Regions from separate parts of the Streptomyces sp. bgisy027 genome, predicted to be linked through region 1. Evidence: predicted binding sites of a transcription regulator. Region 1 holds the regulator's gene; the other holds the start of a gene.

Region 1 (15,843 bases):
CGTGCGTCGGGGTCCGAGGTCTCCGACGGCAGGATCCGGTCGATGCGCCAACTCCCGTCGGCGTGACGGGAGATGTCCGCGCCGAGCAGTCCCTGCCGGGCCCCGCCGCCGTATCCGCCGCGCGACGACACGTAGGCGTGCGAGGTGCCCAGCTCGCCCTGCACCTCCCACAGCAGGTCGATCAGGTCGTCGTGGGTGGCGACGCGGTCGAGGAGCGGGCGGTAGCGGTCCAGGACGCCCGGCCAGTCCACCCCGCTCATGTCGGGCCGCCAGAAGTGGTCCCGCATGATGCGGCCGGCCTCGTCGAACATCTGCCGCCACTCGGCGGCCGGGTCGATCCGCTGCCGTACGCGGGTCAGGTCCACGGTGATGTTGGAGTCGCTGTCCTCGTCGCCGGAGGCCCGCCGGTCGCTCGGTACGACCTTGAGCCTGCCGTCGGTCCACAGCAGGACCCGCTTGCCGTCGCCGCTGACCTCGAAGTCGTCGGCGTCGTCGGCGAGATGCTCGACGCGCCGCTGGAGGAGGTCGTAGCGCTCCAGCTCGGTCTTGGGCTCGGGGTCGTCGGGCGTGGCCCGGGAGGCGCCGAGGGCTCCGCGCACCGGGTGCCGCAGCCACAGCACGCCGTCCTTCGCGGCCCGCAGGCCGGTGTAGCGGGCGGCCTCGACGGGGAACGGCACGATCCGGTCGGCGAGCCCTTCGAGGTCGATACGGGTGGTGGGGCTGCCCTCGCTGTCGGGGGTCTCCTCCTTGTCCGGCGCGTCGAAGGAGCGGCCGTGCCGCTGCGGACCGAAGGGGGACGGCGTCGTGGCCGCCAGCGTGATCAGGTGCGGGCGGGAGCCGACCACGAAGGCCAGGTCGAAGACGTGCTCGTCGTAGACCGGGTCGAAGGCACGCGTCGACAGGAACGCCAGGTGCTTGCCGTCCTGCGTGAACGCGGGCGCGTAGTCCTGGAACCGCAGCGGGGTCGCCTCGGAGACCGAGAGGTCGGTGGTGTTGGCCAGCTTGAGCTGGGCCAGCGGGCGCGGGCCGGGGTGCGACCAGGCGAGCCAGGCCGAGTCGGGCGAGAAGACCAGCCCCGACACGTCACCGTCCACGCTGCGGTCGACCTCGCGGACCTCGCCGCTCTCCCGCTCGACGAACAGCACCCGGCCGTCGTGCGCGGCGACCGCCGCCCGGCTCCCGTCGGGCGCCATGGCCAGCTCCAGCACCCGCCCGAGCTGTCCGGCGGCCAGTCGCCGCGGGGTGGCCCCGGGCGCGAGCCCGGTCGCCGGGGCGAACTCCAGCGCGTCGTCGCCGTCGGCGTCCGTCACCCACACCACCCACTCCTCGCCGTCCGCGCGGAAGGTGCGGGGCAGCCGGGCCCGTACGCCGGGCTCGGCGGCCAGTGCGCGGGCGGGGCCGGAACGGTGGGTGACCCAGTGCACGGTGCCCCGGACGCAGACGGCGCTGCCGCGCGCGGTGTGGTCGGGCGCGGCCTCCCCGAAGGAGCGGGCGGCGTTCAGCGGATACGGCTGCCGGTCGGTGCGCTGCCCGCCGAGCCGGATGTCCGGCCGGCGCGGCTCGGCGCCGTCGAGGTCGTCCAGCAACATGAGTTCACCGGCGGACACATACACGACCCGGGTGCCGTCGCTCGCGGCGTGCCGGGCGTAGAAGCCGTCGACCGGTGTGTGCCGGCGCAGGTCGGAGCCGTCGGCGAGCGAGGAGTACAGGGCCCCGACGCCCTCGTGGTCGGAGAGGAAGGCGATCCGGTCCCCCACCCACACGGGGTCCTCGAGATTCCCGTCCAGCTCTTCGTGGAGCCGTACGAAGTCGCCCGCGCCCTCCCGGTCGATCCACAGCTTGCCCGCCGTACCGCCCCGGTAGCGCTTCCAGCGGGCGGCCTCCAGGCCCATCGGCGCGGAGGCGAGCACCAGGTGCGGCCCGTGCACGACGTCGCCGACGGGGCCGTAGGGCAGGGTGGTCGCGGGGCCGCCGTCGAGCGGGACGGTGTGGGCCCAGGTGCGGCGGCTGCCGGCCTGGCCCCGGGTGCTGATCGCGAGGACCCGGCCGTCCGGGGTCCAGCCGCGCACCCGGGTCTGCCAACTGCCCCAGTGCGTCAGGCGCCTGGAGGGGCCGCCGTCGACCGGCGCGATGTGCACCTCGGGGGCGCCGTCGCGGGTGGAGGTCCAGGCGACGGTCGTGCCGTCGGGCGAGATGCGCGGCCGGGAGACCGGCACGTTGTCGGCGCTGACCCGCCAGGCGCGGCCGCCGTCGAGGGGGGCGATCCACACGTCGTCCTCGGCGGTGAAGGCGACCAGGTCGCCGTGCAGATGCGGGTACCGCAGATACGCGGACGAGGGGTGTGCGGCCGGCGGGAGGGAGGCCGAGGTCGTCACGGCCGTCGCGGACTGTGTCACCCGATCACCCTAAGCAAGGGCGGCGTGCGCGAACAGCCCTTTGGATCACTTGCCCGCGCCGCCCGGGGGAAGCGGTCACTTGCCCTCCGGCCAGCAGTTCGGGTGTTCCTTGCAGTAGACGGTCTTGGTGACGGTCACCGTGACGGTGGGCCCGGGCTGCTGTCCGCCGCCCGGGTTCACGGGCGAGGGTGTGGCGTCGCACTTGCCGAGCCCGTTGACGTGGAACCACTCCTTGCCGTCGATCTTGGCGACCAGGTCCCCGCGCACACAGGCGCCGCTGACGGCCCGGGTGATCCGGCCGGTGACGACGATGTCCTTGCCGTCGCCGGTCTCGCCCTCGCAGTCGACCTTGACCACGGTGTTCTCGCTCGCCGTGGCACCGGAGCTCTTGTTGCCGCCGCCGTCGTAGGAGCCGGTGCAGTTGAGCCACTGCACGTCGGCCTTCTGCCGCTCCAGTTCCGCGGTCACGGTCTGGTCGGTGGTGAACGCGACGGTCGCGCTGCTCAGTCCGCCCGGGTCGCAGGCGCCCAGCCCGCCGACCGCGACCACGACGATCCCGGCGGCACCGGCCACCCGCACGCCGCGCCCCGCACGCCGGTCCACGCGACCTGGAATCCTCCTGAATGCCCCCATGGGAGGGGAGCCTGCCACTGTCCCGGCCGACGCGGTAGAGCGCATACGGCCACTCCAGGACCTCGGACGTCACCATCGGGTGCCGCCCAACCGGCCCTGAGAACCCGGAGACCGGGCGGTGCCCGGCGCCGTGGTGTGGCCGGATGCGACGCCACCGCCGACCGCGCGGGCTCGTCGCCGACGAGCGGACGACGTGTCTGTGGAGCGTCCGGCACAAGCACCACGACGGCGACATGTGCCGTGAGGTCCTGAACCTCCGCCCGGACGGCGCCCGCACGCGCGTGGCGGCCCCGAGCCGCACTCGCCGGAGCTGGGCCTCCACAGGCGTCACTTCCCGCCCGTCCGGCGGTAGGTCCTGTCGGACGCGATGACCGTGGCAACGCCAACCGCCCATCGCGCGCGATGAGCCGAACACCATTCCACCGGGTTGCGAACCGGACGCGCGACCGATGTCAGGACCAGCGGCCGGTACGGCCGAGGAGCAGTGCCGTCGCCGCGGTTCCGGCGGTCGAGGTGCGCAGGACGGTACGGCCCAGACGGTACGCCTTCGCCCCCGCCTCCTCGAAGAGGACGAGCTCCTCCGGCGACACCCCGCCCTCCGGCCCGACGACGAGCACGATCTCGCCCTCGGCCGGCAGGTCGGCGGTCGCGAGGGGCTCGCTGCCGTAGTCGCGGTCCTCGTGCAGTACGGCGGCGAAGTCGGCCGCCGCGAGCAGCGCCGCGACCTGCTTGGTCGTCGCCGCGTCCGCGACCTCGGGGAAGCGCACCCGGCGCGACTGCTTGCCGGCCTCGCGGGCGGTGGCCCGCCACTTGCCGAGCGCCTTGAGGCCCCGCTCGCCCTTCCACTGCGTGATGCACCGGGCGGCCGCCCACGGCACGATCGCGTCGACGCCGGTCTCGGTCATGGTCTCGACGGCGAGTTCACCGCGGTCGCCCTTGGGCAGGGCCTGCACGACGGTGATCCGGGGCCGCTCGGGGGCCTCCTCGGCCACGGCACCGAGCTCCAGCACCAGCCGGTCCTTGCCCTCGGCCGCCTTGACCACACCCTCGGCCCAGCGGCCGTGCCCGTCGGTGAGGACGACGTCCTCGCCGGCCCGCAGCCGCTTCACCGAGACGGCGTGCCGGCCCTCGGGACCGTCGAGCACGAACTCGGCGCCGCCGGCCCGCTCCATCGACTCGACGACGAAGACCGGCGCGGTCATCCGGCCGCACCGCCCTCCGGGTAGGCCGACAACGCTGTCGACGCCGCGTCCAGTTCGGCGACCAGGACCTCCACCAGCCGCCCGGCGGCGAGTTCGCGGGCCATGCGGTGGCCCTGCCCGGCCCACAGCGCCATGCCCTGCGGGTCGCCGGACGCGGCGGCCTTCTTGCGCAGCGGCGAGGTGAGGTGGTGGACCTCGGGGTAGGCGGCGGGGGCGTACGGGCCGTGCTCGCGCATGAAGCGGTTGACGAGGCCGCGCGCGGGGCGTCCGGAGAACGCGCGCGTCAGCTCGGTGCGCACGAACAGGGGGTTGGTCAGCGCCTGCTTGTGCAGGGCGTTGGCGCCGGACTCCGGGGTGATGAGGAAGGCGGTGCCGAGCTGGGCGGCGCCGGCGCCGGCCGCGAGGACGGCGGCGATCTGGCTGCCGCGCATGATGCCGCCGGCGGCGACCAGCGGCAGGCTGACGGTCTCGCGGACCTGGGCGAGAAGCGACAGCAGCCCTATTCCGGTGCAGTCGGTCTCGGGGTGGTCGCGGTGGGTGCCCTGGTGGCCGCCGGCCTCGACGCCCTGCACGATCACGGCGTCGGCACCGGCCCGCTGCACGGCGAGTGCCTCGTCCGGGGTGGTGGCGGTGACGAGGGTGACGGTGCCGGCGCGGCGCAGGGACTCCAGTACCTCGGCGCCGGGCACGCCGAAGTGGAAGGAGACGACCGGCACCGGGTTGTCGAGCAGCACGGCGAGCTTGGCGTCGTAGCCGTCGTCGCGACCGCTGTCCGGGTCCCCCAGCTCGACCTCGTACCAGGCGGCCTCACCGGCGAGCTGGTGACGGTAGACGTCCACGGCGGCCGCGTCGGCGTACTCGGGCTGCGGCATGAACACGTTCACGCCGAAGGGGCGCTGGGTCAGTCCCCGCAGCTGCTTGATCTCCTGGTACATCCCGTCGGCGGTTTTGTACCCGGCGGCGAGAAAGCCCAGCCCACCGGCCTCGGACACGGCGGCAGCGAGATGCGGCACGGAGACGCCGCCCGCCATGGGGGCCTGCACGATCGGATGGGGGAAAAGATCGGTCAGCGCGGAGGACATGACGGCATGTTGTCACGTCCTCCGAACAAGTCCGAATCGGGTCTACCGCTTGGCGGGAGCCGGCTGAAGGAAGCCCGTCCGGCGTTCGAGGACGAGGCCCCTTCAGGGCCGTAGCGGGGGTCCGGGGGCGGCAGCCCCCGGCCACGGCGAGCCGCCCCCACCCACGGGTCAGCGACCGTTGAAAGCATCCTTCAGCCGCGAGAACAGCCCCTGCTGACCCGGCTGGAACTGCCCCTGCGGGCGTTCCTCGCCCCGCAGTTTGGCCAGCTCGCGCAGCAACCGCTCCTGTTCGGGGTCCAGCTTGGTCGGGGTCTGGACCTCGACGTGCACGATGAGGTCGCCGCGGCCGCCGCCCCGCAGATGCGTGACACCGCGGCCGTGCAGCGGGATCGACTGGCCGGACTGGGTGCCGGGCCGGATGTCGACCTCCTCCATGCCGTCCAGCGTCTCCAGCGGCACCTTGGTGCCGAGGGACGCCGCCGTCATCGGGATCGTCACCGTGCAGTGCAGGTCGTCGCCGCGCCGCTGGAACGTGGAGTGCGGGAGTTCGTGGATCTCGACGTACAGGTCACCGGCGGGACCGCCGCCGGGCCCGACCTCGCCCTCACCGGCGAGCTGGATCCGGGTGCCGTTGTCGACACCGGCCGGGATCTTGACCGTGAGGGTGCGGCGGGACCGCACGCGGCCGTCGCCGGCGCACTCGGGGCACGGCGTCGGGACGACGGTGCCGAAGCCCTGGCACTGCGGGCAGGGCCGCGACGTCATGACCTGGCCCAGGAAGGACCGCGTCACCTGGGACACCTCACCGCGGCCGCGGCACATGTCACACGTCTGGGCGGAGGTGCCGGGTGCGGCCCCTTCACCGCTACAGGTGTTGCAGACGACGGCCGTGTCGACCTGGATGTCCTTCGTCGTGCCGAAGGCCGCCTCGTCGAGCTCGACCTCCAGCCGGATCATCGCGTCCTGGCCGCGCCGGGTGCGCGAGCGCGGACCGCGCTGGGACGCCGTACCGAAGAACGCGTCCATGATGTCCGAGAAGTTGCCGAAGCCACCGGCGCCGAAGCCGCCCGCGCCCGCGCCGCCCGCCTGCGAGAGCGGGTCGCCGCCGAGGTCGTAGACCTGCTTCTTCTGCGGGTCCGACAGCACCTCGTAAGCGGCGTTGATCTCCTTGAACCGCTCCTGGGTCTTCGGATCCGGGTTGACGTCCGGGTGCAGCTCGCGGGCGAGCCGCCGGAAGGCCTTCTTGATCTCTTCCTGCGACGCGTCGCGACGCACGCCGAGCACGGCGTAGTAGTCCGTGGCCACTTACGACTCCGCCAGGATCTGTCCGACGTAACGTGCCACTGCGCGTACCGCTCCCATCGTTCCCGGGTAATCCATGCGGGTCGGTCCGACCACGCCGAGCTTGGCGACTGCCTCGCCGCCCGAACCGTAGCCCACCGAGACCACTGAAGTGGAGTTGAGTCCCTCATAGGCGTTCTCGTGCCCGATCCGCACGGTCATGCCCGAATCCCCGGCCTCGCCAAGCAACTTGAGGAGGACGACCTGCTCCTCCAGGGCTTCCAGGACCGGCCGGATGGTGAGGGGGAAGTCATGCCCGAAGCGGGTGAGATTGGCGGTGCCGCCGATCATCAGCCGCTCCTCGTTCTCCTCGACGAGTGTCTCCAGGAGGGTGGAGAGCACGGTCGAGACGGTGCCGCGGTCCTCGTGGTCGAAGCCCTCGGGGAGGTCCTCGACGAGCCTGGGCACATCGGTGAAGCGCCGCCCCGCGACCTTGCTGTTCAGCCGTGCCCGCAGATCCGCGAGCGAGGCCTCGCCGAAGGGCGCCGGGCAGTCGATCATCCGCTGCTCGACCCGGCCGGTGTCCGTGATCAGCACGAGCATCACCCGCGCGGGCGCGAGCGAGAGCAGCTCGACGTGCCGGACGGTGGACCGGGTCAGCGACGGGTACTGCACGACGGCGACCTGCCGGGTGAGCTGCGCGAGCAGCCGTACCGTGCGGGCCACGACGTCGTCGAGGTCGACGGCGCCGTCGAGGAAGTTCTGGATGGCGCGTCGCTCGGGCGGGGTCATCGGCTTGACGCCGGCGAGCTTGTCGACGAACAGCCGGTAACCCTTGTCGGTGGGGATGCGCCCGGCACTGGTGTGCGGCTGGGCGATGAAGCCCTCGTCCTCCAGGGCCGCCATGTCGTTGCGGACGGTCGCCGGGGAGACACCGAGGTTGTGCCGCTCGGTGAGCGCCTTGGAGCCGACCGGCTCCTCCGTCCCGACGTAGTCCTGGACGATGGCGCGCAGCACCTGGAGCCTGCGTTCGCTCAGCATCTCGCGCACACCTCCAGAACTCGTTCCCCTTGACATCTTTCCTGGCACTCTGTCCATCCGAGTGCCAGCCGTCCCCGGCCAGTGTACGGCGGTGGGGTACACCCCGGGCAAGGCCGGGCCAGGTCCGCCGTGCTCGACGCGGGTGTCCCCGCTAGCGTCGCCGCATGACGGTGACTTGGGAAGAGCTGGGATGGGAGCGGCTGGCGTCCGGGGTGGGCAGGTGCCGGCTCCCGGGGTGGGACTGCACGGCGGGGCTGGTCGTGGGGGACGGCAGCGCGCTGGTCGTCGACGCCGGGTCGAGCCTGGCGGAGGGCGTGCGGTTGCGTACGCAGGCGCAGTTGCTCGCCGGTCACCGTGTGACTCATCTCGCGCTGACGCATCCCCACTTCGACCATGTCTTCGGGGCGGCCGCGTTCGCGGGCGCGGAGGTCTACGGCCCGGTCGGCATGGACACGGTGCTCGACGGCCGGCAGGCGCGCGAGGAGCTGCGGGCCGACGCGGTGCGCCACGGTCTGGATCCGGCCGCGGCGGAGGAGGCGGTGGACGCGCTGATCCGGCCACGACACCAGGTCAGCGGCGAGTGGACGCTCGACCTGGGCGGTGGCCGCCGGGTCCTGCTGGCGAACTTGGGCCCCGCCCACACCGCGCACGACCTCGTGGTGTTCGTGCCGGGCGACGTCACAGGCGATCGGGAGGTGGTCTTCTGCGGCGATCTGGTGGAGGAGTCGGGCGAGCCCCAGGCCGGTCCCGACGCGGTGCCCTCGCACTGGCCGGCCGCGCTGGACCGGCTGCTGTCCCTGGGCGGTGAGGACGCGCTGTACGTGCCCGGTCACGGAGCGGTGGTGGACGCGGAGTTCGTACGGCGCCAGCGCGACGAGCTCGCGTCGGAATTCGGCGTGTCGCAGTGAGCGCGGGCGTGCTTCTCCTATCGTCATCCGAATGCGCCAGTACTCCCCGGACCTGACCCCGCCCTGGAAGAAGCCCGAGCCCGTCCGCGAGGTCCCGGCGGAGCCCGGCCTGGTGGTCGAGGAGCCCGGCACGGGGTTCTGCGGCGCGGTGATCCGCTGCGAGGCGGGCACGGTGACCCTGGAGGACCGCTTCGGCAAGCACCGGGTGTTCCCGCTGGAGCCGCGCGGATTCCTGCTGGAGGGCAAGGCCGTCACGCTGGTCCGCCCGTCGGGGGCGGCTCCGGTACGCCCCACCCGTACGGCGTCCGGTTCGGTCGCGGTCCCCGGCGCCCGCGCCCGCGTTGCCCGCGCCGGCCGTATCTACGTGGAGGGCCGGCACGACGCCGAGCTGGTCGAGAAGGTGTGGGGCGACGACCTGCGCATCGAGGGCGTGGTCGTGGAGTACCTGGAGGGCGTCGACGACCTGCCGTCGATCGTGGCCGAATTCGCACCCGGTCCGGACGCGCGCCTGGGCGTCCTGGTGGACCACCTGGTGCCCGGCACCAAGGAGTGGCGCATCGCCGAGTCGGTGACGAACGAGCACGCCCTGGTGGTGGGCCACCCGTACATCGACATCTGGGAGGCGGTGAAGCCGTCGGCCCTCGGCATCGAGGCATGGCCCCGGATCCCGCACGGCCAGGACTGGAAGACCGGGGTCTGCCGGGCCCTGGGCTGGCCGTCGGACAACACCGGGGCAGTGTGGCAGGCGATTCTCCAGCGGGTGGGGTCCTACAAGGACCTGGAGCCGGAGTTGCTGGGGAGGGTGGAGGAACTGATCGACTTCGTCACGGCGTAGCACCGAGCGGCGGCAAGGTGCCGAACCTGCTCGTGTCCAGATCGATGCTCACCCATGGCAGCGGCACCGAATCCCCGAACTTACGGGTTCGCTCCGACTGATAGTCGGCCGAAACACCGCTCCCGATCGGCTCCGACAACACCAGGCACTTGGCTTCGAAGGGGTCAATGATCAGGTATGCGGGGACCCCACCGGCTGCGTAGATCGACCGCTTCTCCACGTAGTCACGGTGGACGCTGGTCTTGGAGACGACCTCCACCAACAAGGTCACGGCACCTGCGGGCACGAGCCGCCCGGGGCCGTCATCGGCGCCGACCTCCAGGACGACGAGGTCCGGTTGTGGCTCGCTGTCCTGACCGGGAAAGGCGACGTCCTGCGTTTGCAGCCGGTCCCATCCGGCCGACGGGATCTGATCTTGCACTGCCTGCACGATGCGGTTGTGGACCTTGTCGGGTCCGGCCATCATCACGATTTCCCCCCGGATGAGCTCAGCCTTGAAGCCCTCGGGGACCTCAAGGTTCTCGAATGCCTCATGCACCCGGCGATCATCCACAGCGGTCATCTCCGTGGCCCTCCACATCCGCCGCGTCCTTTTGGCGGCAGCCTACGAATCAGGTTAGGGACCGAACCGACGTTCCGCACCGATTCACTCGCCCGAGTGATCAGTCCACCAAGTCCCTGACCACCGCATCCGCCAGCAACCGCCCCCGAAGCGTCAGTACCGCACGCCCCTCCTCATACGGACCGGCCTGTAGTAGCCCCTCCGACAAGGTCCGGCGCGACGCTGCGAGTCCCTCCTGACGGAGCAGTGCCAGCGGTGCGCCCTCCCGGAGCCGCAGCTCCAGCAGGATCCGCTCGACCCGCCTGTCCTCCTCCGACAGGAGTTCGCGCCCGGCGCCCGGTGACCGTCCCGCCGCCAGGGCGCCCGCGTACGCGCCCGGGTGCTTGACGTTCCACCAGCGCACCCCGCCGACGTGCGAGTGGGCTCCGGGGCCCGCGCCCCACCAGTCGGCGCCGCGCCAGTACAGCTCGTTGTGCAGGCAGCGGGCGGCCTCGGAGGTGGCCCAGTTGGAGACCTCGTACCAGTCGAATCCGGCCGCCGACATCACCTCGTCCGCGATCAGGTAGCGGTCCGCGTGGACGTCGTCGTCCGTCATCGGGACCTCGCCCCGGCGGATGCGGCGGGCCAGCTGGGTGCCCTCCTCGACGATCAGGGCGTACGCCGAGACATGGTCGGGTCCGGCGGCGAGCGCCGCCTCCAGCGAGGCCCGCCAGTCGTCGTCGGACTCGCCCGGGGTGCCGTAGATCAGGTCGAGGTTGACGTGCTCGAAGCCCGCCGCGCGGGCTTCCGCCACGCAGGCCTCGGGGCGGCCGGGTGTGTGCGTGCGGTCGAGGATCTTCAGCACGTGCTGCTTCGCGCTCTGCATGCCGAAGGAGATCCGGTTGAAGCCGCCCTCGCGGAGCGTGGCCAGATAGGCCGGGTCCACCGACTCCGGGTTCGCCTCCGTGGTGATCTCCGCGTCGGGCGCCAGCCCGAACTCGTCGCGGATCGCCCCCAGCATCCGTACGAGATCACCGGCGGCCAGCAGGGTGGGCGTACCGCCGCCGACGAAGACCGTGCGGACCTCGCGCGGGTCGTCGCCGAGGACCTTGCGGGCCAGGCGGACCTCGTCGACGAGGGTGTCGGCGTAGTTGTCGCGGGAGGCCAGCACTCCGCCGGTGCCGCGCAGCTCGGTCGCGGTGTAGGTGTTGAAGTCGCAGTAGCCGCAGCGGGTCGCGCAGTACGGGACGTGCAGATAGAAGCCGAGGGGGCGGTCGGCGGTCCCGGTGAGCGCGGCGGCGGGCAGCGCGCCGTCGTCGGGAACGGGCTCGCCGTCGGGGAGTGCGGAGGGCATGGGTTCCATTGTCCCGTACTGGGCGAGTGTCCCTCCCCGCCGGTCACTCGGCCTGGAGTACCAGCAGCGCCAGGTCGTCCTCCGGCGGGCGCCCGCCGAACTCGTGCACGAGGCGGCGGATCCGTTCGGCGATCAGCTGGGCGTTCAGGCCCGTGCACCCGGCGAGCGCGGTCGCGAGGCCGTCGCCGTCGTCGAACTGGCGGGAGCCGCTGCGCCGCTCGGTCACCCCGTCGGTCACGCACAGCAGGGTGTCGCCGGAGCGCAGCTCGAAGGTCTCGCTGGTGTACGTCGCGTCCTCGACGACCCCGAGGAGGGTCTGCGGCTGGGCGGCGGTGTGGACCTCGCCGTCCGCGCCGAGGAGCAGGGGCAGCGGGTGGCCGGCGGAGGCGAGGGTGCAGCGGATGCCGCCGTCGAAGGGCGTGAGCTCGCCGTAGAGGAGGGACAGGAACCGGGTCTGCGGGCCGTCGCCGGGCGCCGCCGGGCCGACGAGGGCGCGGGCGGCGGCGTCGGCGGCTTCCGTGGCGTCGTCGAGGAGGAGCTGGTTGAGGCGGTCCAGGACGTCGGAGACGCGGTAGCCCTCGCGGGCCAGGAGCCGCAGCCAGGGCCGTGCGATGCCGATCACGACGGCCGCCTCGGGTCCCTTGCCCTGGACGTCGCCGATGGCGAAGCACCAGCGGCCGTCGCGGGCCGGGAAGAGGTCGTAGAAGTCGCCGCTGGGACCGCCCTTGTCGCACGGCTCGTACACCAGCGCGCTGGCCACACCGGGGATCTCCGCGACGGCGCCGGGCAGCAGTCCGCGCTGGAGGACCCGGCTGATGGTGGCCTGCCGGGCGTACTGGCGGGCCGCGCCGATGGCCAGGGCGACCCGGCGGCTGAGGTCCTCGACCAGTCCGGTGACCTCGTCGGGGAAGCGCACGAGGTCGGCCCGCCCGATGACCAGCGTGCCCAGCGGGTGGCCGCCGGCGATCAGGCGGTACGCGAGCGCGGTGCCGTGCTCCTGGCGCCGGCCGAGCGCGTCGCCGGGCCAGGGGTAGGGGACGGGCCCGGTGCGGTGGTTGTCGGGCGGCAGCGGCGGCTCCTTCTCCAGGACCCGGCGCAGTTCCTCGATGAGGTTCTCGGAGCCGTGCCAGACCCGGGCGAGCCGGGGCCCGGTCCCGGCGATGCCGTCCACGGCCCAGCCGCCGCCGCTGTCCCCGTCGCCGGAGCGGGCGTATCCCCAGCGCCCGGCGACCTCGTCCTCCAGCCAGACCGCGCACCAGTCCGCGAGCCTCGGCACGATCAGCTGGCCGGCGAGCGCGGCGACGAGGTTCTCGTCGAGCTGCCCGGCGAGCAGGTCGGAGGCCTCCGCGAGGAAGGACAGGGCGCCCCGGTTGAGCCAGTCCCGCTCGCGCTCGGCCCGCTGGGGCTCGGGGGCGAGGATCTCGGCGACCCGCAGCCCGCGCTCCAGTGCGCGTTCCTCGGCGTACGCCTCGATGTCGTCCTTGACCGCCACGGGGTCCTCGGCGGGCAGCCGCGCCCACACGGTCTTGGCGCCGGTGCGGTAGGTGACGCCCCAGGACTCCGCGAGCCGGGCCACCAGCCGCAGCCCGCGCCCGTACTCGGGTGTCTCGTACGGCGCCTCCAGCTCCCCGTCGCGCGGGGCGCGGGAGGGATGGTGGTCCAGGACCTCGACGAGCAGGGCGCCGTCCTCCTCCAGGCGGCAGCTGAGCTCGACCTCGGTGCCGGCGTGCACGACGGCGTTGGTGACGAGTTCGCTGACGGCCACGACGGCGTCGTCGAGGAGCCGCTCGCCGATGTGCTCGGTGCCGGGGAGACCGGAGGAGGCCCAGTCGTCGAGAGCGGCGCGCACGAGGGTGCGGGCGGAGCCCGGGGAGAGGGGGCTGCCGGGGAGGACGGTGCGGGCCTGCGCGCACTCGTTTCCGGGCGCGGGCGCATCACAGGCACGGGTGATGGTCTCCCGTTGCACCGGAATGGCCCCCATGTACAGCTCCCCGAGCGGTTCGGACGAATACACCTCAGTCGACGCCGACAGAGTGACAGACTGACCGCGCCCATAAGCACCGAGTTACCGAAGTGGGCCGCCATGAGTGAGAACAGTGCTACGCGCGTGCTCGAAGAAGGACAGAAATACGGTCAAATTCGAGCATCGGACCTGCGCCCGCTGCTCGCCGCGATGACCGCGGCCCGGGACGGGGACTTCCGCCGTCTCCCGGAGACCGATGAGGGAGTGGTGGCCGAGCTGACGGCGGTCTTCAACCAGATCATGGACCGCAGTACGCACTTCAACACGGAAGTGCAGCGCGTCAAGCGGGAGTTGATCCGGCACGGCAGGCTCGACGAGCGGCTCTCGGCGAGCCCGGGCCAGGGCGACTGGACGACCCGCGTCAACGACGTCAACCATCTGCTCGACGCCCTGGTGGCCCCGGCGGCGAACGCGACGCGCGTCCTGGACGCGGTGGCCGGCGGCGATCTCACCCAGCGCGTCGATCTGCACGACGGCACCCGCCAGTTACGCGGCGACCTGCGCCGTCTGGGCCGGGCCGTGAACAAGATGGTGGACCAGCTCTCCCTGTTCACCGGCGAGGTCACCCGGGTGGCCCGTGAGGTGGGCACCGAGGGCCGGCTCGGCGGCCGGGCCAAGGTGAGGGGCCTGTCGGGCAGTTGGCGGGACGTGACCGAGGCCGTCAACGCGATGGCGTCCCGGCTCACGGCGCAGGTGCGTGACATCGCCGCGGTGACGACGGCCGTGGCCCGGGGCGACCTGACCCGCACGGTCACCGTCGAGGCGACCGGCGAGCTGCTCGAACTGAAGCTGACCGTCAACACGATGGTGGACCAGCTCTCCGCCTTCGCCGACGAGGTCACCCGCGTCGCCCGCGAAGTCGGCACGGAGGGGCAGCTGGGCGGGCGCGCCCAGGTGAGGGGCGTCTCGGGCGTGTGGAAGGACCTCACCGACAACGTCAACTTCATGGCGTCGAACCTCACCTCGCAGGTCCGCAACATCGCCCAGGTGACCACCGCGGTGGCCAACGGCGACCTGTCGCAGAAGATCACGGTGGACGCCCAGGGCGAGATCCTGGAGCTGAAGTCGACCATCAACACCATGGTGGACCAGCTCTCCGCCTTCGCCGACGAGGTCACCCGCGTCGCCCGCGAAGTCGGCACCGAAGGAAACCTCGGCGGCCGGGCCCAGGTGCGCGGTGTCTCCGGCGTCTGGAAGGACCTCACCGACAACGTCAACTTCATGGCGGACAACCTCACCTCACAGGTGAGGAACATCGCCCTGGTCTCCACCGCGGTGGCCCAGGGCGACCTCGGCAAGAAGATCACCGTCGAGGCGAAGGGCGAGATCCTGGAGCTGAAGTCGACCATCAACACCATGGTCGACCAGCTCTCCGCCTTCGCCGACGAGGTCACCCGCGTCGCCCGCGAAGTCGGCACCGAAGGAAACCTCGGCGGTCAGGCCCAGGTCCGGGGCGTGTCCGGCGTCTGGAAGGACCTCACCGACAACGTCAACTTCATGGCGCTGAACCTCACCTCGCAGGTCCGCAACATCGCCCAGGTCACCACCGCCGTGGCCAACGGCGACCTCTCCAAGAAGATCACCGTCGACGCGCGCGGCGAGATCCTGGAGCTGAAGGACACCGTCAACACGATGGTGCAGCAGCTGCGGGCCTTCGCCGACGAGGTCACCCGGGTGGCCCGCGAGGTCGGCACCGACGGCCGGCTCGGCGGCCGCGCCCAGGTACTGGGCGTCTCCGGCGTCTGGCGGGACCTCACCGACAACGTCAACTACATGGCCGACAATCTCACCTCCCAGGTGCGGAACATCGCCCAGGTCACCACCGCCGTGGCCAACGGCGACCTCTCCAAGAAGATCGACGTGGACGCGCGCGGCGAGATCCTGGAGCTGAAGACCGCCATCAACACGATGGTCGACACGCTCTCCTCCTTCTCCTCCGAGGTCACCCGGGTGGCCCGCGAGGTGGGCTCCGAGGGCCAACTCGGCGGCCAGGCACGGGTGGAGGGCGTGTACGGCACCTGGAAGCGCCTGACGACGAACGTGAACGAGCTGGCGTCGAACCTGACCACCCAGGTCCGCGCGATCGCCGAGGTGGCCTCCGCGGTGGCCCAGGGCGACATGTCCCGCTCGATCACGGTGGAGACGCGCGGCGAGGACGCCGAGCTGAAGGACAACATCAACCTGATGGTGTCCAACCTGCGCGAGACGACCCGCGCCAAGGACTGGCTGGAATCGAACCTGGCCCGCCTGGCCGCCCTGATGCAGGGCCACCGCGACCTGATGGAGGTCGCCGACCTGCTGCTCCGGGAGCTGACGCCGCTCGTGAACGCACAGTACGGCGCGTTCTTCCTGGCCGACCCGGACGAGGAGAGCGCCTCGCTGCGCACGACCGTTCCGGCCAAGGGGCTGGCGTTCATCGCCGGGTACGGCTCGGCGCAGGGCGCGACCGTGGAGACCGGCGGCCTCCCGGTGCACGGACTGGTCCAGCAGGCGGCGCGCGAGAAGAAGCGGATCCTCGTCGAGGAGGCCCCGCCGGACTACATCAAG
Region 2 (15,843 bases), on a different contig from region 1:
TGCGCGATCCCAGCCACGACAGCCCGGTGGCACGCGACTCCGACGACTTCTCGGCGGAATCCGGGCGCGGTCTCTTCCTCGTCGACTCCTTCAGTGACAGCTGGGGGTGGCAGCCGCTGGCGGGGACGCTCAGCGGCAAGGTGGTCTGGGCGCTGTTCCGGCTGCAACCGGGCCAGACCGCAGCAGCCGGCTCGGCGGACTCATGAACCGCGGTGCTCGATGGCACCGCGGTTCTACGCGCGTTACAGAGCGGAACGCGCCGATTGCCCTGGGTTGCGCACCCGGTTGGGTCAGCCCACGACCAGGTGGTCGAACTCGCCGTCCTTGACGCCGAGGAGCATGGCCTCGATCTCGGCGCGGGTGTAGACGAGCGCCGGGCCGTCCGGGAAGCGCGAGTTGCGCACCGCCACGTCACCGCCCGGCAGCCGCGCGAACTCCACGCAGGAACCCTGCGAGTTGCTGTGCCGGCTCTTCTGCCAGGCGACCCCGTTCAGCTCCGTGGCTGCCATGCCGTTGTACACGTCGTTGTACACGTCGTGGTCCACAGGTCGCTCCCCGGTGGTGCGGTGGCTCGAGGCCATTGAGGCAAGAGGTGGTGCAGTGGTGCGGAAGTCAACTGCTTCCGGATCATAGCTCTGTTCACGTGCAACTGCATGAGCAGATGCACGTGCACGCGGGGTGTTCCTGTGGTTACTCCTGTGACGTACGCGGGCTCACATGCGTTCCAGCGCATGCCCCAGGGATCGCATCACATGCGTCCGCCAGCCGCCGCCCATGATCTTCCTCGCCATGAGCTGAGCCGGGTCGTCCGGATCGAATCCCTCGTGCACTAGGAAGAGACGCGTTCCGCGTCCTTCTTGTTCCAAACTCCAAGTAACCGTCCAATTGGCGGAGTTGGCCGGAGAAGGGTCGCTCCGGCGGAGGCTCAGCATCCGCTCGGCCCGGTACGCCAGGACCTCCACCTCGATGGTTCCGGAGAAGTTCGTGCCGGGCCGCGGGACCGAGGTCATCGTGTACCTGTGCCCGACCTCCAGCCGGAAACCCTCGACGCCCTGCATCTGCCACTGCACGAGCAGCTCGGGCTCGGTCAGGGCGCGCCAGACCTTGGCCGGCGGATGCGGAAAGGACTGGTCCACGCGGACGACGGTCAGGTCGCCGTCCGGCTCGGGGCCGAGGCGGGGGTCCGGTTCGTCACTCATGCCGGCTCATCGTCGGGCATGCGGTCGAGCAGTTCGCCGAGGCCCTTCATACGGTCGCGCCAGAACCGCTCGTACGGATGGAGCCAGTCCTGCACCTCGGCGAGCGGGGCCGCCTCCAGGCGGTAGATGCGCTGCCGGCCGGAGCGCTGTTCGGAGACGAGGCCGGCGTCCCGGAGCACCTTCAGATGCTCCGAGAGGCTGGGGCGGCGCATGTCGAAGTGGTCGGCCAGGACCTGGACCGGCTGGGGCCCGCCGTCGCGCAGCAGCCGCAGCACCTCCCGGCGCGTGCCGTTGGCGAGCGCGGCGAAGACGCGGTCCTCTGCGGCCTCCCGGGCCCCGGTCGCGGTCATGCCCTGCCCTTCCCGTTACTGAGCGGCCTCCGTCAACAGCATTAGACCGTTGCCGTCGGGGTCCTGGAACCCGGCCATCCGCCCCCAGGGCAGATCGTCCGGCCCCTGCACGGAGACCCCCGCCCGCGCGAGCCTCGCGCAGTCCGCGTCGACGTCGGTCGTGACCAACATGATCCCCCGGGTCGTGCCGGGCTCGAAACCGCCCATGCCCGGACCGGAGAGCGTGAAGACGGTCTGCGCACCCTTGGGCGCGACCTGGAGCCACCTCCCCTGCGGCATGTCCAGATCGGCGGCGACCTCGAAGCCGAGGACCTCCGTGTAGAAGCGCCGGGCGCGGTCCTGGTCGGCGACGGGGAGCGTGACGAAGGAGGCGTGAGTGATATTCATGGGAACGACCATAGGTAGGGGATTCCCTACGCGTCAAACGTAGGGGATCTCCTACCTATAGGGTCGCGAGGGGATCGCGAGAGACGCCTACCGGGACGAGTACGGCAGCAGTGCCATCTCCCGCGCGTTCTTGATGGCCTGCGCCAGCCGGCGCTGCTGCCGGACCGTGACGCGGGTGACCCGGCGGCTGCGGATCTTGCCGCGGTCGGAGATGAAGCGGCGCAGCAGGTCGGTGTCCTTGTAGTCGATGGAGGTGATGCCCGCCTGGTCCAGCGGGTTGGGCTTCTTGGCGGGACTGCGCTCGGGCTTGCGGGGCATGGGGGGTCAGACCTCCAGGAGGGTGTCGAAGGCGGGCGGGAGCCGCTTCCAGGCGTCGCGCCCGGCGGTGTACTCGGCGTCGGTGAGCAGGCAGGACTCCAGCAGCCGTTCGAGGCCGTCGCGGTCCAGGCCGGGCGAGGTGAAGACCAGGTGCTGGCAGCAGTCGCCGTGCTCGGGGTGCCAGTCCAGCGAGGCGGCGGCCCGGCGCACCGGCGGGACCATGTCCCAGGCCGCGTCGGGGAGCGAGGCGAGCCAGGGGCCCGCGCTCTCCACGCACAGGGCGCCGCCCGCCGCGTCCCAGTGCAGCAGCACGTCGGGCTTGTCGGCGAGCCAGAAGCGGCCCCTGCTGCGGGCCGCCGCGCAGGTGATGTCCTCCAGCGCCTCGTAGAGCCGCTCCGGGTGGAAGGGGCGGCGGCGGTGCCAGACGAGGGTGGCGACGCCGTGCGCGTCGGCCTCGGCGGGGAGCAGGGCGCACGCCGGGTGCTGGGCGGCCGCGGCCGACTCGACGTCGAAGCCGGCCAGCGCCGCCTGCGCGAGGGGGGTGAGCGGACGGCGGCGCGGGGCCGGCACCGTCAGGCCGTCGGCGGGTGCGCCCGCCGGGTCACCGTGGCCGATCGGGACCCGGCGGGCCGTCGGGTGGAGCTGGGCGAGCAGTTCACGGTCCTCGTCGTCGGCCTCCACGGAGTCGGCGACGGCGAGGACGGGGGCGTACTCCAGCTGACGCGCGAAGGTGTCGGCGACGGTGCGCTGATCGGTCGCGGCGGCGGCCAGGCCGCGCTCGGCCAGGTCGTCGCCGTTGCCCAGGTACGGCAGCACCAGCGCCGGGTCGACCGCGGTGATCACCCCGGTCACCGTGAGCCCGCCCGCCGTGACCACCTCGGCCATGGCCTTCGGCTCGACCGAGTCCCACAGTTCGACGACGGCCATACGGGTGCCGCCGGCGTCCCGGATCCTCAGCAGCTCCGGCACCAGGTCCTCGCGCAGGGCGCAGCAGGCGCAGTCGTTGACGAGGGGGGCCTCGCCGGTGCCCAGGAGTCCGGTGGCGTCGCGGATCGTCCGTACGACGGTGCCGGCGGCTGCCGTGGCCAGGTCGTGGTGGAGCACGACGCTGCCGGGGACGTCGACGCTGCCGACGATCACGACGGAGAGCTCGGACACCGCGTCAGCCCTGCTTCCCGTACCGGCGCTCGAAGCGCTCGACGCGGCCGGCGGTGTCCAGGACACGGGCGGTGCCCGTGTAGAAGGGGTGGCTGACGTTCGAGATCTCGACGTCGACCACGGGGTAGGTGTTGCCGTCCTCCCACTCGATCGTCTTCTCGCTGGTCATCGTCGAGCGGGTGAGGAAGGCGTGGTTCGCGGCACGGTCGCGGAAGACGACGGGACCGTAGGCCGGGTGGATCGCGTTGCGCATGGCGTGCCTCAGCGCTCCTCTCGGAAGTCGACGTGCCGGCCGGCGACCGGGTCGTACTTGCGCAGGGTCATGCGGTCGGGGTCGTTGCGGCGGTTCTTGCGGGTCACATAGGTGAAGCCGGTGCCGGCCGTGGACCGGAGCCTGACGACCGGACGGAGTTCGTTGCGTGCCATGCTGCTATCTTACTGAAAACGAATCCCATTACCAGTAATCGACGAGGAGAGGTCCGTCACTCATGTCCGCCCACTGCATGCTGACCGGCGCACGGCCCGGCTTCGGCAACACGATTTCCCACTCGCACCGGCGGACCTCCCGCCGCTTCGACCCCAACATCCAGAGCAAGCGCTACTGGCTGCCGAGCGAGGGCCGGCACGTACGGCTGCGGCTGAGCACCAAGGGGATCAGGACGGTCGACGCCATCGGTGTCGAGGCGGCCGTCGCACGGATCCGCGCCCGGGGAGTGAAGGTCTGATGGCCAAGAAGAGCAAGATCGCGAAGAACCGCCGGCGCCAGGAGGTCGTCGCGCGGTACGCCGAGCGGCGCGCCGAACTGAAGGAGATCATCCGCAGGCCCTCGTCCACGGACGCCGAACGGCTCGCCGCGCAGCGCGAGTTGGGGCGCCAGCCGAGGGACGCCAGCGCCACGCGCGTACGCAACCGCGACCAGGTGGACGGGCGCCCGCGCGGCTACCTCCGCACCTTCGGACTCTCCCGGGTGAACCTGCGGGAGCAGGCGCACGCCGGGTATCTGCCGGGGGTGCGCAAGGCGTCCTGGTAGAGCTGTCGCGGGGGCCGGCGCGGGGCGTCCTCGCGGGGGCCGGTGCGGGGCGCTGCCGCGGGGGCCGGCGCGGGGCGACCCCGCAGAGGTCGACCGCACGCCTCAACCACCTCTCTACGCAGAGTTCGCCATTCACAACACAGCGTGCCGACCTCGCCTCTAACCTGACCAGAGGGAGCGCCCCAACAATCTGTGCTGTGCGGCCGGGAGTTGCCGTGCCTGGACCCAAGGACCTGGATCCATCCTCATCGCCGCGCGCGCTGCTGGGCGCGGAGCTGCGGCATGCCCGCGAGAAGGCGGGCCTCAGCCAGGAGAGGCTGGGCCTACTGCTGTTCGCCAGCGGCTCGTTCGTCGGGCAGCTGGAGGCCGGTACGCGGCGAATTCAGCCAGAACAGGCACGCTTGTTGGATGAGGCGCTGGGTACGGGGGACTTCTTCCAGCGGAACTTCAGGGTCGCGTCGAAGTCGAAGTATCCGGAGCACTTCGCGGAGGCCGCGGAGGCGGAGGCGACGGCCACGGAAATCCGGGAGTACGCGCCCCTGCTCGTCCCTGGACTGCTCCAGACCCCCGCCTACACACGGGCAGTGTGCCGTGCACACCAGCCGACGGCACCGGCCGAGAAGATCGAGAAGCTCGTGACAGCCCGGATGGAACGGGCCGGCATCCTCGACGACCCAACAGAACCCTTGTTGTGGGTGGTCCTTGACGAAGCCGCGCTACGAAGGCCCACGGGTGGGCGGGGTGTCATGGCGGAAGCCCTCCGCCACATCATCGACCTCGCTCACCGCGGCCGAATCATCGTGCAAGTGCTGCCGTTCGAGGCAGAGGCACACGCGGCCATGCAGGGCGCCATCAAGCTGATGGACTTTGAAGACGCGCCCCCACTGGCCTACTTCGAGGGTGTCGGCACCGGGCGGCTGGAGGACGACCCGGCCACCGTCAGGTACCAGCGCCGCACCTACGACCTCCTCTCGGCCTGCGCGCTCTCGCCGCAGAAGTCCCTGGCCCTCATCGAGGCAATGGCGCAGGATTACGCCCATGAGGAGCATCCCTGAGTACGACCTGGACGCGGCCACCTGGCACAGGTCCAGCTACAGCGGCGGCGATGGCGGGAACTGCCTCGAAGTCACCCACGACATCCCCGACCTCGTCCCCGTCCGCGACTCCAAGACCCCCCACGGCCCGGCGCTCATATTTCCCGCGTCCGTTTGGGCGGCCTTCGTCAATGCGGTCAGAATCTGACCTAATCGGTTCCTACCGTAGGGCTCATGAACGAGACCTCGAACAACACCGTCACCGACGAGCGCTCCGACCTCCTGGAGACGCTGGCCAAGCACCGGCACTTCCTGCGGTTCACCACCCGGGACCTCACCGACGAGCAGGCGGGGCAGCGGACCACGGCCAGTGAGCTGTGTCTCGGCGGCCTGATCAAGCACGTCACGTCGACGGAGCGGCGCTGGGCGGAATTCATCGAGCGGGGCACGTCGGCCATGCCCGACTTCAAGGACATGACCGAGGCCGACTTCGCGAAGCGGGCCGACGACTTCCGGATGCTGCCCGGCGACACTCTGGAGGGGGTCCTGGCGGCGTACGAGGAAGTGGCCGCGCTGACCGACAAGCTGGTCGCGGACCTTCCCGACCTCAACGCCTCCCACCCGCTGCCGGAGGCCTCGTGGTTCGAGCCCGGGGCCCGCTGGTCGGCCCGCAGGGTGCTGCTGCACATCATCGCCGAGACGGCGCAGCACGCCGGCCACGCCGACATCATCCGGGAGTCCCTGGACGGGGCGAAGAGCATGGGCTGAGGGACGGCGTACGGGCGTGGGACTGCACACTGGGTTGCATGAACCACGCCCAACTGACGGCACTGGGCCGAGCCCTCCGCCTCCTCGGCGAGCACGGCGAGGCCCTGACCGCCGACACGCCGGACGCCCGGCTGCACGAGGTCAAGGCGGATCTGCGCCGCGCCATCGATCTGCTGGACGAGAGCGTCTCGACGGCCGCCCGGACGACCCGGTGCACGGAGCACCCGGGCGGCCCGGTGGACCCCGCGGCCCCGGACCTGTGCCTGTTGTGCGAGACCCGGCGCAGGTCGGCCCGCCGCTCCGAGTACGGCGGCTCGGGCCCGGCGGCCCCGCAGGCGCCCGAGCACCCGGTGCCGTCCCGCTACGGCGTCCGCGGTGACCGCCCGCAGCCTCAGCAGCGGTGGCTGCCGGAGCTGTGGAACGGGCAGGAGTGGCAGCTGTGCGGGACGCCGCGCCGTGACCGCCGGGAGGCCGAGCTGTACCTCGCCGCCCAGCGTCGCGGCCCGCGTCCCGCGATGGCCTACCGGCTCGTGCACGAGTTCACCGACTACGAGGTGCTGCGGGTGTGGGGCACCCCGGTGAAGGTCGACATCGAGCCGCTGGGCAATCTGTAGGAGCTACTCGGCCGTGGCCCGCGCCGGCTCCGACGCCGGCTGCGCCACGAGCCCCCCGGCGGCGGCCGACCCCTGGCGCGGGATGAAGGACGCCACGACGAAGGCCAGCAGTGCCGCGCCGGCGCCCACCGCGAGGACCACCTTGAAGGCGTTCTCGGACGGGAGGGCGTAGCCGCCGAGGTCCGTCGTCATCTGGGCGAGGATCACGCCCGCGACGGCGCTCGCGGTGGACGTACCGAGGGAGCGCATCAGCGTGTTGAGGCTGTTCGCGGCGGCCGTCTCCGACGCGGGCACCGCGCCCATGATCAGGGCCGGCATGGAGCCGTAGGCGAAGCCGATGCCCGCGCCGATGACGCAGGCGACCAGGATGAAGTGCCAGACCTGGGACATCAGGACGATGTTGAGGCTGTAGCCCGCGGCCACGATCAGGACACCGGTCATCAGTGTGACCTTGGGGCCCTTGGCCCGGGAGATGGCCGCCGACACCGGGGCCGTGGCCATCATGACCAGGCCGGACGGCGCCAGGCACAGGCCCGCGACCAGCATCGACCTGCCGAGGCCGTAGCCGGTCCGGGCGGGGAGCTGGAGGAGCTGCGGCAGGACGAGGCTCATCGCGAACATCGCGAAGCCCACCGCGATCGAGGCCAGGTTGGTGACCAGCACCTGCCGGCGGGCCGTCGTACGGAGGTCGACCAGCGGCTGTTCGGTGCGCAGCTCCCACCGGCCCCAGGCGAGCAGGATCAGCACGGCCGCCACGAACAGACCGAGGGTGGTGCCGCTGGTCCAGCCCCAGTCGGCACCCTTGGAGATGCCGAGCAGCAGACACACCAGCCCGAGGGCCATGCCTGTGCCGCCGACCAGGTCGAAGCGCCCGCCGGTGCGCACCTGCGACTCGGGGACGAAGAGCAGCACGCATCCGAGGGCCACGACACCCAGGCCGGCCGACGTCCAGAACAGGACGTGCCAGTCGAAGTTGTCCGCGATGAGCGCGGCGGCTGGCAGGCCGAGCGCGCCGCCGATGCCGAGGGAGGCGCTCATCAGGGCGGTGGCGGAGCCGAGGCGCTCGGCGGGGAGTTCGTCGCGCATGATGCTGATGCCGAGCGGGATCACCCCGGAGGCCAGGCCCTGGAGCGCCCGGCCGACGATCATCGGGACCAGGGCGTCGCTCAGACCGCAGACGACGGAGCCGGCCACCAGCAGGACGACGCTGACCAGCAGCATCCGCCGCTTGCCGTACATGTCGCCGAGCCGGCCCATCACGGGGGTGGCGACGGCGGCGGCGAGCAGGGTCGCCGTGACCGCCCAGGCGGTGTCGGAGGCCGGGGCGTCCAGCAGCTCGGGCAGCTCCGGGACGATCGGGATGACCAGCGTCTGCATCAGCGAGACGACGATTCCGGCGAAGGCCAGCACCGCCACCACGGCGTTCGACCGCGGCGGGGCTCCGGCCCCCGCCTCGGCGGGAGGAGCAGGGGCGTGGGACATGGCGGGGCCTCCGAGGGCGTACGAGCAGGAAGGGTGCCTGATCGACCTGACTGATTGACCTGGGCAACCTTAAGTCAGTTGATTGACTTACTCAAGCGACCCAGGTCACGCCCCCTGCCCGGACGGAGGCGGGACCCGGGCCAAGGGCGGAACCCGCTCAGCCCTCCCGTTCGACCAGCGCCCGCACCTGCCCCTCGTCCAGCTCGTACACCGTCTCGTGCGCCCGGGGATCACGGGCGTGGAGGGTGTGGAAGAGGGGGCCGGACGGGCCGTCCAGCTCCACCAGGGACGCCGACGCGCCGCGCACCACGCGGTCCGTGCCGGGTGCCGTCGTCAGGTCGCCGCCTACGCCTCCACGGCGCCGTCGTCCGCGATGCCCCCCGTGACGACGATCGCGTCGACGGCCCGCAGGTGCCTCAGCTCGGCGAGCATCAGCCGCAGCGAGTCGGTGGCGTTGACGCCGTACTTGTTGGGGGCGTCGGTCTTCTCCACATGGGTGTCGGAGAGATGAAGGATCCTCATCTCTCCGACGGTTGCCGCGAGTCGGGGCTCAGCTCAGGGTCTTCAGCGACGCCGCGTCGTACGGCGCCAGGTCCCCGAAGCGGCCCTCCAGCACCTTCGCCGCCCACTCGGGGTCCTGGAGCAGCGCCCGGCCGACGGCGACGAAGTCGAACTCCTCGGACTCCAGACGGTCCAGGAGGTCGTCGATGCCCTTGACCCCGGAGCCCTGGCCGGCGAAGGCGCCCAGGAACTCGCCGTCCAGGCCGACCGAGCCGACGGTGATGGTGGGCTTGCCGGTCAGCTTCTTGGTCCAGCCCGCGAGGTTGAGGTCGGAGCCGTCGAACTCCGGGATCCAGTAGCGGCGGGTGGAGGCGTGGAAGGCGTCGACACCGGCCGCGGCGAGCGGGGCCAGGATGGCCTCCAGCTGCTCGGGGGTCTCGGCGAGGCGGGCGTCGTAGGCCTCCTGCTTCCACTGCGAGTAGCGGAAGATGACGGGGAAGTCCGGGGAGACGCGCTCGCGTACGGCGGCCACGATCTCCGCTCCGAAGGCGGCACGGGCGACCGGGTCACCGCCGTAGGCGTCCGTGCGGCGGTTGGTGCCCTCCCACAGGAACTGGTCGACGAGGTAGCCGTGGGCGCCGTGGATCTCCACGCCGTCGAAGCCGATGCGCTCGGCGTCCGCGGCGGCCTCGGCGAAGGCACCGATCACGTCGTCCAGGTCGCGCCGGGTCATCGCCTTGCCGGTGGCCACGTCGGCGCCGATCCGCAGCCCGGACGGCCCGACCGCGGGCGCCTCGGCGTACGGCGGCTGGCCCTGCTCGCGCACCATGCCGATGTGCCACAGCTGCGGCACGATGGTGCCGCCCGCGGCGTGCACCGCGTCGGCGACCTTCGCCCAGCCGGCGAGCTGCTCCTCGCCGTGGAACCGCGGCACCCGGTCGCTCTGCCCGGCCGACTCGTGCCCGACGTACGTCCCCTCGGTCACGATCAGCCCCACACCGGCGGCGGCCCGACGCGAGTAGTACGACTCCACATCCGCACCCGGCACACCGCCCGGCGAGAACATCCGCGTCATCGGCGCCATCACGATGCGGTTGGGAACGGTGAGGCCGTTGATCGCGGTCGGCCGGGCGAGGATCTGCGCCGCACGGGAGGCGGCGGGCTGGGTGACGGTCACGTGGGGGCTCCAGGGGATAGGGGTCTTCTTATACCGGTCAGTATGTGCACACGCATTGTTGCACCTCATTAAGCAACGATGGGTGTGAGACTGCGCATTCCCGAGGAGGGGGATCGGTTTCACGGGCGACCGCAGGTGCGTGGGGGCTGGTCGCGCAGTTCCCACGCACCCCTGAGGGGCGCGCGGCGGACGCCCCTTCTTCAGGGGCGCGGGGAACTGCGCGACCAGCCCCCACCGGCCCGCACCCGTCAAACGCACCGAGGGCGGCACCCCCTGTCGCGAATGTCGCAACAAGAGGCGCCGCCCTCGGGAAGGACGTTGATCAACCGGAGGTCAGCGCCCCCGAGGCCGATCAGAAGTCCATGTCACCGCCCGGCATGCCGCCACCGGCGGGCGCGGCGGCCTTCTCCGGCTTGTCGGCGATGACGGCCTCGGTGGTGAGGAACAGCGCGGCGATCGACGCGGCGTTCTGCAGCGCGGAACGCGTCACCTTCGCCGGGTCGATGATGCCCTCGGCGACCAGGTCGACGTACTCACCGGTCGCGGCGTTCAGGCCGTGACCCGGGGTGAGGTTGCGGACCTTCTCCACCACGACGCCGCCCTCAAGGCCGGCGTTGACGGCGATCTGCTTCAGCGGGGCCTCGAGCGCGAGCTTGACCGCGGCAGCGCCGGTCGCCTCGTCACCCTCCAGCTCCAGCTTCTCGAAGACACCGGAGGCCTGCAGCAGGGCCACGCCACCACCGGCGACGATGCCCTCCTCGACGGCCGCCTTGGCGTTGCGCACGGCGTCCTCGATGCGGTGCTTGCGCTCCTTGAGCTCCACCTCGGTCGCGGCACCGGCCTTGATGACGGCCACGCCGCCCGCGAGCTTCGCCAGACGCTCCTGGAGCTTCTCGCGGTCGTAGTCCGAGTCGCTGTTCTCGATCTCGGCGCGGATCTGGTTCACGCGGCCGGCGACCTGCTCGGAGGAGCCGGCACCGTCGACGATGGTGGTCTCGTCCTTGGTGATGACGACCTTGCGGGCCTTGCCCAGGAGGTCCAGGGAGGTGTTCTCCAGCTTGAGACCGACCTCCTCGGAGATGACCTCGCCGCCGGTGAGGATGGCGATGTCGTTCAGCATCGCCTTGCGGCGGTCACCGAAGCCCGGGGCCTTGACGGCGACGGACTTGAAGGTGCCGCGGATCTTGTTGACGACCAGGGTCGACAGGGCCTCGCCCTCAACGTCCTCGGCGATGATCAGCAGCGGCTTGCCCGACTGCATGACCTTCTCCAGGAGCGGGAGCAGGTCCTTGACGGAGCCGATCTTGGAGTTGGCGATCAGGATGTACGGGTCGTCGAGCGACGCCTCCATCCGCTCCATGTCGGTGGCGAAGTACGCCGAGATGTAGCCCTTGTCGAAGCGCATACCCTCGGTGAGCTCCAGCTCCAGACCGAAGGTCTGGGACTCCTCGACGGTGATGACGCCTTCCTTGCCGACCTTGTCCATCGCCTCGGCGATGAGCTCGCCGATCTGGGTGTCGGCGGCGGAGATGGAGGCCGTGGAGGCGATCTGCTCCTTGGTCTCGACGTCCTTGGCCTGCTCCAGCAGGGCGGCGGAGACGGCCTCGACGGCACGCTCGATACCGCGCTTGAGGGCCATCGGGTTGGCGCCGGCGGCTACGTTGCGCAGACCCTCCTTGACCAGGGCCTGGGCGAGAACGGTCGCGGTGGTCGTACCGTCACCGGCGACGTCGTCCGTCTTCTTGGCGACTTCCTTGACCAGCTCGGCGCCGATCTTCTCGTACGGGTCCTCGAGCTCGATCTCCTTGGCGATGGAGACACCATCGTTGGTGATCGTGGGGGCGCCCCACTTCTTCTCGAGGACGACGTTGCGGCCCTTGGGGCCGAGCGTCACCTTCACGGCGTCCGCGAGCTGGTTCATGCCGCGCTCGAGGCCGCGCCGCGCCTCCTCGTCGAACGCGATGATCTTGGCCATGTGAAGTGGTCCCTCCAGGACTGGGGGTGATTCCTTCGGACCGCGCCCGCGCCCGCGACGGACGGCTCACATGCCTCGTGGTTCCTTGCCCCACCTGGCCTGCGGGCCTCACCGACCCGGTCCTTCTTTGTCACTCTCACCTTCAGAGTGCTAACGCAATGATTAGCACTCGACCCAGGAGAGTGCAAGGCGCGCTCGCGAAGCGGGCGCTCGTTGAGGGGCGGTGGTCGGGTGACGGGCGGGCGCAAGCGGCTCCCGGGGATCGGGCGGGGCGCTCCGCCGGGGCGAACAGGGCGCGAACGGGGCGCGAACGCGACGAAGGGCCCGCACCCCGGGAGGTGCGGGCCCTTCGAAGAAGTACGTCGCTGCTGTTAGTCGACGCGTGCTTCAGCCGGTCGCCAGTCGGACCATGTCCGCCTGCGGCCCCTTCTGACCCTGCGAGATCTCGAAATCGACCCGCTGGCCCTCTTCCAGGGTGCGGTACCCGTCCATCTGGATCGCGCTGTAGTGGACGAAAACATCCGCACCACCGTCGACCGCGATGAAGCCGTACCCCTTCTCCGCGTTGAACCACTTGACGGTGCCCTGAGCCATGCCTAACTCCCCTATTACTGGCCCTTGCACAGATCCACACTTCGCGGATCCGGGTCAGACCTCACCCCCCATCGGTCGGGGGCGTGCGCCGGAACGCGTCGACCGCGGCTGAATGTATCTGCCCAACTGCCGTCTGCAACAGGTCAATCGGACGAGAAATCCGGGCACGCCCGGTCGGGAATGTGGGGACAATTCCGCTGACTTCAGGTCAAGTCGGACCCGGCATACGGAACAAAAGCCGCAAAAACCCCGCACACTTTGGCTACTTCTTGTCGGGCTTACGGCAGAAATTCAAGGCAACCGACTCGGAGACCGGCGGCACGTTCCCCAACTGTACCTCGCTCAACCACACAGAATTGCCCCCTCCGCTTCTCTCACGGAGGAGGCAATTCGATGAACTCTCAGTAACCTGGGTTACCGATGGTAATGATCGGTCATTCGGTCAGCCGCCGGCGACGGCCGGGATGATGGAAACGCCCGCACCGTCCGGGGTCGCCGTCTCCAGGCCCTGCTCGAAACGCACGTCGTCGTCGTTGACGTAGACGTTGACGAACCGGCGCAGCTTGCCCTGGTCGTCGAGCACCCGGGCGGCGATCCCGGTGTGGTTCTTCTCCAGGTCGGCGATGACCTCGCCGAGGGTGGCACCTTCGGCGGCGACCTCGGCCTGCCCGCCGGTGTAGGTGCGCAGGATGGTCGGGATGCGGACGTTGACGCTCACGATGAAACCTCCGGTCAGGTGTACGGGCCCAGGGGCGCGGGGCCGTGTTCGATCTGCGGCTGCCGCCGCGTGGGCGCGACCAGCCCCCACCGGCCCGCGGACGAAAAACGACTAGGCGAGGCCGGCCTCGCGGAACGAGTCCAGGTTGGGGCGGATTGTCGCAGTGAGCCCCGTGCCGGCCACCGCGTCCAGCGTCTTGAGGCCGTCGCCGGTGTTCAGCACGACGGTGGTCCTGGTGGGGTCGAGGACGCCGTTCTCGATCAGCTTCTTCGTCACGCCCACGGTCACACCGCCGGCGGTCTCCGCGAAGATGCCCTCGGTCCGGGCGAGGATCTTGATCGCCTCGACGACCTGCTCGTCCGTCACATCCTCCACGAACCCGCCGGTGCGGCGCGCGATGTCGAGGACGTACGGCCCGTCGGCCGGGTTGCCGATGGCCAGCGACTTGGCGATGGTGTTCGGCTTCTGCGGACGGACCACGTCGTGGCCGGCCTTGAACGCGGTCGACACCGGCGAGCAGCCCTCGGCCTGCGCACCGAAGATCTTGTACGGCTTGTCCTCGACGAGCCCGAGCCTGATCAGCTCCTGGAGCCCCTTGTCGATCTTCGTGAGCTGCGAGCCGGACGCGATCGGGACGACCAACTGGTCCGGGAGCCGCCAGCCGAGCTGCTCGCAGATCTCGTACGCCAGGGTCTTGGAGCCCTCGGCGTAGTAGGGCCGCAGGTTGACGTTGACGAAGCCCCAGCCCTCGCCGGCCGGGTCGCCGATCAGCTCGGAGCAGAAACGGTTCACGTCGTCGTAGTTGCCCTCGATGCCGACGAGCTCGCCGCCGTAGATCGCGGCCATGACGACCTTGCCCTGCTCCAGGTCGTGCGGGATGAACACGCACGAGCGGAAGCCGGCACGGGCGGCCGCGGCACCCACCGCGCCGGCCAGGTTGCCGGTGGAGGAGCAGGAGAGCGTGGTGAAACCGAAGGCGCGGGCGGCCTCCAGGGCCTGGGCGACGACGCGGTCCTTGAAGGAGTGCGTCGGGTTGCCGGAGTCGTCCTTGACGAACAGCTTGCCGGCGTCGACGCCGAGTTCGTTCGCCAGGTGGTCGGCCTTGACGAGCTTGGTCCAGCCGGGGTTGAGGTTCGGCTTGTCGGCGACGTCGGCCGGGACGGGCAACAGTGGCGCGTAGCGCCAGATGTTCGCGGGGCCCGCTTCGATCCGCTTGCGGAGCTCCTCGGCGTCGTGGGCCGAGAAGTCGTAGGCGATCTCCAGCGGGCCGAAACACTCCTCGCACGCGAAGACCGGGCCGAGCGGTACCCGGTGACCGCACTCGCGGCAGGAGAGCGCCGCGGCGGGGCCGAGGTCTACGGTGGATTCGGTGGTGCTTGCAACAGTCTGCGCAGCCATGTGAGGCGAGGCCCTTTCTCCTCATCTTCCTCACGACGCATCTCGCCGTGAGACGGATTTGGCACCTTCCCTAGCCGGGAGCCTCGCGGAGACGATCAGCCGTGACGATCGACGCTGATCTACGAGAACCGACTGGAGGGTTGCCGGGGCTTCATCGGGCCGTATCCCTCTGCCCCTCTGGATGAGCGGTATTCGGTTGTGGACGACGGCCGACCTCGGACATGCGATGGTCATCCGCGTTGTTCAAGACTGTAACCGAACGCCAGGACAGTTGAGATAGCCGTCCGATCCGCGAGATGGATCACAGACCTCCCGACAGTGAGGAGCCGCCGACCGTGCTGGAAGAAGCAGAGCGCTGGCTGAGCAGCCGCTCCTGGTCCGTTGCCGACCGCCCGCTGCATCACATCCTGGCCGCCAAACAGCGCACGGGCCAGTCGGTGTCCGTCGTGCTGCCCGCGCTCAACGAGGAGGAGACGGTCGGCGAGATCGTCTCGATCATCGCCCATGACCTCGTCCGGCAGGTCCCGCTGGTCGACGAGATCGTGGTCGTCGACTCCGGCTCCACCGACCGCACCTCCGAGGTGGCCGCCGCGGCGGGCGCCCGGGTGGTGCACCGCGACGACATCCTGCCGCGCGTCCCCACCGTGCCCGGCAAGGGCGAGGTCCTGTGGCGCTCCCTGCTCGTGACGAGCGGCGACATCGTCTGCTTCATCGACGCCGACCTGAAGGAGTTCTCCTCCGACTTCGTCTCCGGGATCGTCGGCCCGCTGCTCACCGACCCCGGCGTGGACCTGGTCAAGGCGATGTACGACCGTCCGCTGGGGGGTGCGGCCGGGCAGGGCGGCCGGGTCACCGAGCTGATGGCACGCCCGCTGCTCAACATGCACTGGCCGCAGCTCGCCGGCTTCGTGCAGCCGCTCGGCGGCGAGTACGCGGCCCGCCGCAGCCTGCTGGAACAGCTCCCGTTCCCGGTCGGGTACGGCGTCGAGCTGGGCATGCTGGTCGACGCGCTGCACCTGGTGGGGCTGGACGCGCTGGCCCAGGTGGACGTGGGGGTGCGCAAGCACCGGCACCAGGACGGGCAGGCGCTCGGCCGGATGTCCGCCGCGATCTACCGCACGGCGCAGCTGCGGCTGGCCC

The links. The regulator HrcA, encoded in region 1, represses chaperone genes, less so after heat shock. The targets are predictions, from matches to a motif close to TTNGCACTCNGNNNNNCNGAGTGCNAA.
Region 2: a site for HrcA is predicted at 12,156-12,182, ahead of groL (chaperonin GroEL). Genes of this name have one in related genera too.

What each region holds. Positions count from the first base shown of each region.
Region 1 is NZ_JBYIVZ010000001.1:395,172-411,014, forward strand. Features, by position in the region: gene AC3ETA_RS01755 (S41 family peptidase) at 1-2,324, opposite strand, end outside; gene AC3ETA_RS01760 (hypothetical protein) at 2,472-3,029, opposite strand; gene AC3ETA_RS01765 (16S rRNA (uracil(1498)-N(3))-methyltransferase) at 3,482-4,231, opposite strand; gene AC3ETA_RS01770 (nitronate monooxygenase) at 4,228-5,313, opposite strand; gene dnaJ (molecular chaperone DnaJ) at 5,482-6,618, opposite strand; gene hrcA (heat-inducible transcriptional repressor HrcA) at 6,619-7,635, opposite strand; gene AC3ETA_RS01785 (MBL fold metallo-hydrolase) at 7,800-8,543, shown strand; gene AC3ETA_RS01790 (DUF3097 domain-containing protein) at 8,575-9,378, shown strand; gene AC3ETA_RS01795 (Uma2 family endonuclease) at 9,368-9,940, opposite strand; gene hemW (radical SAM family heme chaperone HemW) at 10,041-11,273, opposite strand; gene AC3ETA_RS01805 (SpoIIE family protein phosphatase) at 11,317-13,254, opposite strand; gene AC3ETA_RS01810 (HAMP domain-containing protein) at 13,357-15,843, shown strand, end outside.
Region 2 is NZ_JBYIVZ010000017.1:84,410-100,252, forward strand. Features, by position in the region: gene AC3ETA_RS19230 (ATP-binding protein) at 1-206, shown strand, start outside; gene AC3ETA_RS19235 (DUF397 domain-containing protein) at 291-545, opposite strand; gene AC3ETA_RS19240 (SRPBCC family protein) at 714-1,199, opposite strand; gene AC3ETA_RS19245 (ArsR/SmtB family transcription factor) at 1,196-1,549, opposite strand; gene AC3ETA_RS19250 (VOC family protein) at 1,565-1,936, opposite strand; gene rpsR (30S ribosomal protein S18) at 2,024-2,254, opposite strand; gene AC3ETA_RS19260 (CobW family GTP-binding protein) at 2,261-3,412, opposite strand; gene AC3ETA_RS19265 (type B 50S ribosomal protein L31) at 3,417-3,665, opposite strand; gene rpmG (50S ribosomal protein L33) at 3,674-3,838, opposite strand; gene rpmB (50S ribosomal protein L28) at 3,901-4,137, shown strand; gene rpsN (30S ribosomal protein S14) at 4,137-4,442, shown strand; gene AC3ETA_RS19285 (helix-turn-helix domain-containing protein) at 4,658-5,497, shown strand; gene AC3ETA_RS19290 (DUF397 domain-containing protein) at 5,481-5,684, shown strand; gene AC3ETA_RS19295 (DinB family protein) at 5,711-6,244, shown strand; gene AC3ETA_RS19300 (hypothetical protein) at 6,283-6,858, shown strand; gene AC3ETA_RS19305 (MFS transporter) at 6,862-8,340, opposite strand; gene AC3ETA_RS19310 (hypothetical protein) at 8,498-8,647, opposite strand; gene AC3ETA_RS19315 (metallophosphoesterase) at 8,686-8,862, opposite strand; gene AC3ETA_RS19320 (NADH:flavin oxidoreductase) at 8,891-10,018, opposite strand; gene groL (chaperonin GroEL) at 10,371-11,993, opposite strand; gene AC3ETA_RS19330 (cold-shock protein) at 12,381-12,587, opposite strand; gene AC3ETA_RS19335 (ubiquitin-like small modifier protein 1) at 13,030-13,305, opposite strand; gene thrC (threonine synthase) at 13,417-14,703, opposite strand; SAM riboswitch class I at 14,722-14,891, opposite strand; gene AC3ETA_RS19345 (glucosyl-3-phosphoglycerate synthase) at 15,039-15,843, shown strand, end outside.